DNA from 3 places in the Brachybacterium sp. sponge genome. Region 1 is predicted to be linked to each of the others. Evidence: riboswitches for the same ligand, from Rfam matches in the RefSeq annotation. Region 1 holds a riboswitch; each other region holds the start of a gene.

The links. Region 1 has a riboswitch for thiamine pyrophosphate ahead of A4A78_RS07240 (YkoF family thiamine/hydroxymethylpyrimidine-binding protein). Riboswitches for the same ligand answer to the same signal wherever they lie in the genome.
Region 2: it holds a riboswitch for thiamine pyrophosphate, as region 1 does, so the genes downstream of both, A4A78_RS11835 (ECF transporter S component) here and A4A78_RS07240 (YkoF family thiamine/hydroxymethylpyrimidine-binding protein) in region 1, are expected to answer to the same signal.
Region 3: it holds a riboswitch for thiamine pyrophosphate, as region 1 does, so the genes downstream of both, A4A78_RS05210 (bifunctional hydroxymethylpyrimidine kinase/phosphomethylpyrimidine kinase) here and A4A78_RS07240 (YkoF family thiamine/hydroxymethylpyrimidine-binding protein) in region 1, are expected to answer to the same signal.

What each region holds. Positions count from the first base shown of each region.
Region 1 covers NZ_LRMP01000001.1:1,639,171-1,641,420, forward strand. Annotated here, with positions in the region: gene A4A78_RS07230 (MBL fold metallo-hydrolase) at 1-585, shown strand, start outside; gene A4A78_RS07235 (protein-L-isoaspartate O-methyltransferase) at 593-1,201, shown strand; TPP riboswitch at 1,251-1,359, shown strand; gene A4A78_RS07240 (YkoF family thiamine/hydroxymethylpyrimidine-binding protein) at 1,397-2,101, shown strand; gene A4A78_RS07245 (ECF transporter S component) at 2,098-2,250, shown strand, end outside.
Region 2 covers NZ_LRMP01000002.1:864,885-867,134, forward strand. Annotated here, with positions in the region: gene A4A78_RS11830 (ATP-binding cassette domain-containing protein) at 1-341, opposite strand, end outside; gene A4A78_RS11835 (ECF transporter S component) at 368-949, opposite strand; TPP riboswitch at 997-1,102, opposite strand; gene A4A78_RS11840 (hypothetical protein) at 1,134-1,700, opposite strand; gene A4A78_RS11845 (M13 family metallopeptidase) at 1,697-2,250, opposite strand, start outside.
Region 3 covers NZ_LRMP01000001.1:1,196,543-1,198,792, forward strand. Annotated here, with positions in the region: gene A4A78_RS05210 (bifunctional hydroxymethylpyrimidine kinase/phosphomethylpyrimidine kinase) at 1-1,162, opposite strand, end outside; TPP riboswitch at 1,153-1,245, opposite strand; gene A4A78_RS05215 (hypothetical protein) at 1,555-2,250, shown strand, end outside.

The sequences.
Region 1 (2,250 bases):
GACCCCGCGCTGCTGGGCGAGGTGCTCGCCGCCGCGTCCGACGCCGAGGTGATCGCCGAGCCGGAGACCGCCCGGATGCTCACCGCCGCCGATGCCTCCGACGGCGGCGTCGGCGAGGGGAGCGGCGGGCCCCTCGTCGCGCAGGAGCGGGTGATCGCGCTCGCGGCCGGGGAGGCGCACCGCTTCACGCCCGTCGGCGACCACCCGTCGCTGCGGCTCGAGGCCGTCGGCGGACGCCATGCGATCATCCACCCCGACATCCCGCGGATCGGGAACTGCGGGATCGTCCTGTCCGCCGGGGACGGGCCGCGGCTCGGCATCACCGGGGACTCCCTCGAGCCGGTCCCCGAGTTCCACGGCATCGACGTCCTCGCCTTCGCCGTCACGGCGCCCTGGTCGAAGATGTCCGAGACCATCGAGTTCCTCCGCGCCGTCGGCCCGCGACTCGCCCTGCCCGTCCACGACGCGGTCGCGAGCGACCTCGGACGACCGATCTACCTGCGCCAGGCCACGAACCTCGCCCCCGAGGGCACCGAGGTGCGGGACTGGCCGGAGGACGGCGTCGTCGAGGTCGCCCGGAGCTGACGGCGCCATGTCGCACCGGGCCGAGAGCGAGCGCCGCCTCGAGGAGGCGCTCACGGAGACCGACCGGCGACGGTTCCTCCCCGAGGAGCTGCGGCGGCTCGCCGGCGAGGATCGGCCCCTGCCGATCGGCCACGGCCAGACGAACTCCCAGCCCACGACGGTGCGGAACATGCTCACCCTCCTCGACGTGCGACCGGGGCAGCGAGTGCTCGACCTCGGCGCGGGATCGGGATGGACGACGGCGCTGCTCGCCCGGCTGTGCGGGCCGGGCGGGAGGGTGATCGGCGTCGAGCGGCGCGCCGAGCTGATCGGCGCGGCCCGGGCCGCGCTCGCCGGGACAGCGGACGCGGGGACCGCGGAGGCCGAGATCCGTCTCGCGCAGCCCGGCGTGCTCGGCGCGCCGCAGGACGCGCCGTACGACCGGATCCTCGTCTCCGCGCAGGCCGACGCCGTGCCGGAGAGCCTCGTCGCGCAGCTCGCGGACGACGGCGTGATGGTGATCCCCGTGAACGAGCGGATGCTGCGCCTGGAGCGTCACGGGGAGGACGTCGCCGCGAGCGAGCACGGCGCGTATCTCTTCGTCCCCCTCGTCGAGGATCCGCCGACGACCCGCTGACAGCAGCGCCGGACACGAGGCGCGTGCGCCGGACGGGACAGATAGGGTGCGGGGCGTGCACGGGAGTCCGGCAGGCCGGGCTGAGAGGGAGTACTCGAACTCCGACCGTAGAACCTGATCCGGATCATGCCGGCGCAGGGAGCTCCGCCGAGCGATCGTCGCCGCGCGCCCGTGCCCGTACGAAAGGCATGGACCGTGACCTCATCGCCCACCGCCCCCACCGCGCCCGCCCCCTCCGGCGACCCGACCGCGACCCCGCTCGGCTTCGGGGTCGGGGCCCGAGTCACCGCCGCCGTGATGAGCGAGGACTACGCCCGGATCCTCACCGATGCGCTCTCCCGGCTGGACCTCACCGGCCTCGTGCACGAGACCGGGGACGTCTCGACCTATCTCGGCGGCCACGAGACCCACCTCCAGCGCGCCCTGATCGACCTGGCCGAGGCGCTCGCCCGCACCGGCCACCACGCGACGCTCACCGTGCTGCTCTCGCGCGGCTGCCCCGGCGAGGTGGCCTGCGAGCTGCCCGGCGGCGCGGGCCCCCGCGCGACCGAGGTGCCGCAGCCGCGGAGCACCGGACGCTTCGCGAGCGCCGACTGGGCGCTCTATCCGCTGGCCGACGAGGTCGCCGTCGACGGCACCGCCCCCGATCACATGCGCGACATCTACGCCGCGATCGACCATGCGAAGGACCTCGGCACCTTCCGCGGCTCCGAGCACTTCGTCACCCGGCTCGAGGGCGACGCCGGCGACGTGATCGCGACCGCGCTCGCCGGCTGGCTGCTCGTCGGCCGCGGCGTCCAGCACGTCACCAGCCACCTCACCCTCTCGCTGAACAGCCCCTCGCACGAGGTGCGGGAGCTCGCCCCGGCGCAGGACGAGAACGCGGGGGAGGCCCGATGACCGCCCCCCGCCTCGCCCCTGACGCCGCCCCTGCCGGCACGTCCCGTCGCCGCACCCCGCTGAGCCTGCGCGAGCTCGTGCTCGTGGTGGTGCTCGGCGTCGTGTTCGGGTTCCTGTACTGGGTGTTCGTGCAGGCCTGGAACGGCCTG
Region 2 (2,250 bases), on a different contig from region 1:
AGCGCCCGGGCGGCGCGCTCGGTGAGCTCCGGCCGGGGCAGTCCCGCGTTCTCCGGTCCGAAGGCGGCGTCGCGGGCGACGGTCGCGCCGACCAGAGCGTGCACCGGGTTCTGCAGCAGCAGGCCCCGCTCCCCGGGCCGGCTGGGCGCGGGGACGAGCCCCTCGCCGTCCCCGTCCTCGGGGTCCAGCAGCCCGGCCAGCGCCCGCAGCACGGTCGACTTCCCACTGCCGCTCGCCCCGGCCAGCAGCACTCGCTGCCCGGGCGGGATCTCGAGGTCGAGCCCCTCGATGGTCGGCTCGCGCCGGCTGAGCGGCCGCCAGCGCAGCCCGTCGACGTGCACGGACGCCGCCGGGACGGTCCCGGTGCTCAGGCCTCCACCGCGCGGGCCGCCTCCCGGCCGGAGGCCAGGGAGTCCACCGCGCCGGTCGCGATCAGCGCCCGGCTCGCCGCCCAGCCCAGCACCCCGCACAGCAGCGCCCCCGAGAGCAGGAAGAAGGCGAGCATCGTGCCGGAGAAGGCCCAGCTCATTTCCTGGTAGTAGGCGACCTTCTCCCATCCCCATTCGAGCAAGGCAGAGAGCACGCCGCCGAGCACCGCCACGGGCAGGGTGAAGCGCCGGTAGCGGGTGAGCAGGAAGGCGAGCTCGACCCCACCGCCCTGCATGAGACCGGACACGGCGGTGCCCCAGCCCCACTGACTGCCCAGCAGCATCGAGAGCACGGCGGCGACCATCTCCGCGAGCAGGGCGGCGCCGGGCTTGCGCACCAGCAGCGCGGCGAGCACGGCCGGCAGGAACCAGATCCCCGCCAGCAGCCCCTCGGCCGGCTTGAACGCCGCGGTCAGCGGGCCGATCAGGGTGTAGAGCTGGCCGTAGCCGAGGAAGGCGACCCCGAAGGCCGCCCCGATCAGCACGGTCACCAGCAGATCGACGGTGCGATAACGGGTCATCACGTCTCCTCCCAGGTCCTGGAAGGGGCGCGGAGCACCGGCGGTGCTCCACGGAAATCCCGACTCCCTACGCCGGTGCGAGCCGGATCAGGTTCGAGGGTCTGCGCCGTCGGCGCACTCTCAGCACCGGACGGTGCTCCCCTGTCAGTGGATGACGAGCAGACAGTCTAGCCCAGGAGCACGCTCAGCGGCGGGCACGGATGGCCTGGTCGATCGCATCGGCGGCCGCCTCGGGGTCGACGGGGGAGAGGATGTAGCAGGTGTCCTTCGTCCCGATGATCTCCACGCTCGTGCCCGGCCGGGTGACCAGCATCCGGTAGGGACGCTGCTGTTCGGCGAGGGTGAAGATCTTCCGCCGGCCGACGGGGGTGAGCTCCTCGGGCTTCGGGGTCATCGCCCTCCCGCGCCGCCAGCCGTAGCCGCCGAGGGCGACGCCCACGGTGCCGGTGGGGATATCGCGCAGCTGCACGGTGCGGAAGTCCTCGATCGGCCAGACCCGGCGGGGGAGGAAGCCTCCGAGGCTCACGGTGACCCCGTTCCCGTCGACCACGAAGCGGGTGGCCTGGCCCATCCACGTCCACAGCGCCAGCAGCGCGAAGGCGGCGAGCACCGCGATCGCGCCCGGCGCCGAGCCGCGCTGCAGCAGCAGGCCCGACACGATCAGGCCCGCCACCACGGTGACGACGACGCGGGTCCAGCCCACGGACGAGGGCACCGTCCGCCCGACGTGGAAGGGCGGATCGGGCCTCACCAGATGCTCACCCGCTCCTCGGGGGCGCGGTACATGCCGTCGCCCTCGCGCACGTCGAAGGCCTCGTGGAACTCGTCGATGTGCCCGGCGACCGTGTTGCAGCGGAACTCCATCGGCGCATGCGGGTCCACGGCCAGGCGGCGGATCGCCTCCTGGGGCCGGTTCCGGCCCCGCCACACGGTCGCCCAGGACCAGAACACGCGCTGCAGGCCGGTGAGCCCGTCGAGCTCGGCCGCGGCCTCCTCCTCGGAGCGGCTGGCGAGATAGGCCTTGACTGCGATGGAGAGCCCGCCGAGGTCGCCGATGTTCTCGCCGATGGTGAGGGCGCCGTTGACTCGGTGGGAGTCGTCGAGCTCGCGCGGGGAGAGCTCCGAGTACTGCGCGATGAGACGGGCGGCGCGGGCGTCGAAGGCCTCGCGGTCCTCCGCCGTCCACCAGGAGACGAGGTTGCCGTCCCCGTCGTACTTCGAGCCCTGGTCGTCGAAGCCGTGGCCGACCTCGTGGCCGATCACCGCGCCGATCCCGCCGAAGTTCACGGCGTCGTCGGCTT
Region 3 (2,250 bases), 440 kb from region 1:
GCGCGAGATAGAAGGAGAACTGCCCCTCGGGCAGGCTCCCGTCCACGAGCGCCGCCACGAAGCCGGAGCCCTCGATCGCGCCGGCGAGCGGCGCCCCGGCCGCCCACAGCGCCTCGGTCCACGGGCCGACGGGCGGGACCGAGGCGGCAGGACCCGTCGGGCCGTCGGCCGTCGCTCGGGCGGCGAGCTGGGCCGGCTGCTCCCACCGGTCCGGCACCGCGCCGCCGGCGACCCACGGCGCGGCCGATCCCGCCGCCGCGAGCCGCCGTGCCCGGTGGGCGTGGTCGACGGGACCGTTCCCGCTCCCGACCTGCAGCTCTGCGCCGTGCAGAATCGCCTCGTGGAGCCAGTCGGTGACCCAGGCGAGGGCCGTGGCCGGGTCCTCACCGGCGCCGAGCCGGGTCGCGAGCGCCGCCGCGAGGGAGCAGCCGGTGCCGTGCGTGCTCGTCGTGTCCACCCGCGTGGAGTGCACCCTGTGACGGGTCCCGTCGGCCGCGATCCAGGCGTTGGTGACCTCGCGGCTGTCGAGGTGCCCGGTCTTCACGACGACCGCGACGCCGGTCGCCTCCGACCAGCGGGCGGCCTGGGCGAGGGCCTCGTCCTCGTCGTGCGCGCGGGGCTCGCCGGTGAGGACGGCGAGCTCGTCGATGTTCGGGGTGACCACGGTGGCGAGGGAGCAGAAGCGGATCATCGCCTGCTCCGCCTCGGGCTCCAGCAGCCTGTCGCCGCTGGTCGCGACCATCACCGGGTCGACCACGAGCACCCGCGGCGGGTGCGCGGAGAGCCAGGTCCGGGCGGCCTCGATGATCTCTGCGGTGCCGAGCATGCCGGTCTTGACCGCCTCGAGCTCGACGTCGTCGGAGACCGCGCGGAGCTGCGCGGCGAGGAACTGCGCGGGAGGGACGTGGATGTCGCTCACTCCGTGGGTGTTCTGCGCGACGACCGCGGTCACCGCCGCCATGCCGAAGCCGCCCGCGGCGGTGATCGATTTGAGGTCCGCCGCGGTGCCGGCACCTCCCGTCGGGTCGGTGCCCGCGATCGAGAGCACGCGCGGGGCCGACGGCGCGGGGCGGTCGGGTGCGGGCCGGCGGGTAGCGGGCCGATCGGGCGCGGCGGCGCGGGGGAGGGCAGCGGGAAAGAGGGTGCAAGGATCCGAGCTCATGCGGACATCCCTTCGCTAGTACGAACTAGATCAGGTTCCACGGGTGTGATCTCAGCGCCTCGGGCGCACCCCGTGTCCAGCGGCCGAGTGTAGGCCAAGCGACGGGGGAGGGGCCTGGGCGTCTGGAGTCGATGCCTCCTGCAGCAAGGGTCCGACAGACGAAGCGAATCCTCCGAAAACCGGTGGATGACATTGTGGAAAAAGTGGGACTGTGGAGGAAAGGTGTGGATCGAGAGCTGCATAGCGGTCGAAATGCGCCACTCGATCAGAAAGTTATCCACATATTCTTCTCGAACCTTCCTTCTGTCGGTTCCGGCCCCTAGTGTGAAGGGGTCGGATCGAAAGGGGCGGTGCATCGACGCATCGCCGACGCGGACGGGGAGGAGGGGCCGATGAGCATCACGCAGCCGGAGCATTCGTCGGGCGATGAGATCGCCGACGACGCACGCGATGCTGGGCGTCCCGAGGCCGCGGCTGCCACCTCCGACCATGCCGTCGATGCCCTGATCGCGTCGCTGCCTGCTCGTCTCCACCGCGTCACCGCGCGTCAGGCGCGCACTCGCGATGCGCTGCCTGAACTCGGCGGCTGCGCCGACGACCCCGCTCTGAGCGAGGCCGCGCAGCGCGTCTGGGACGCGGAGCGCGCCACCGCCCTCGCGCTCGCTGCGCAGTACCGCGCCCTCGCAGCCCTGCACGAGGTCGAGGGCGAGTACGAGGATGCCTGCGAGCTCGACGAGGTCGAGACTCTCCGCGCCGCGCTCGGCCTCCGGGTCACTCGCAGCGCCGCGAGCTGGAGACTGCGTGACGCGTACCAGGCCGTGCATCATTTCCCGCGCACCCTCGAGAACCTCGAATCCGGAAGCATGCCGTCGGCCTGGTTCCAGAAGATGCTGAAGACCTCGCAGAAGCTCTCCGAATCCTCCAGGAGGGATCTCGATGCCGTGATCTCGACATGGTCCACGGATATCAGCCCGGAACGTTTCTTCACGCTCCTGCGCGCCCTCGTCGAGCATCTCGCCGAGCGCGAGAGCCGTCCCGATCCGGTCGCCGCGCTCGAGCGCACCGTCGAGCTGCTGCCCGGCGCCGAG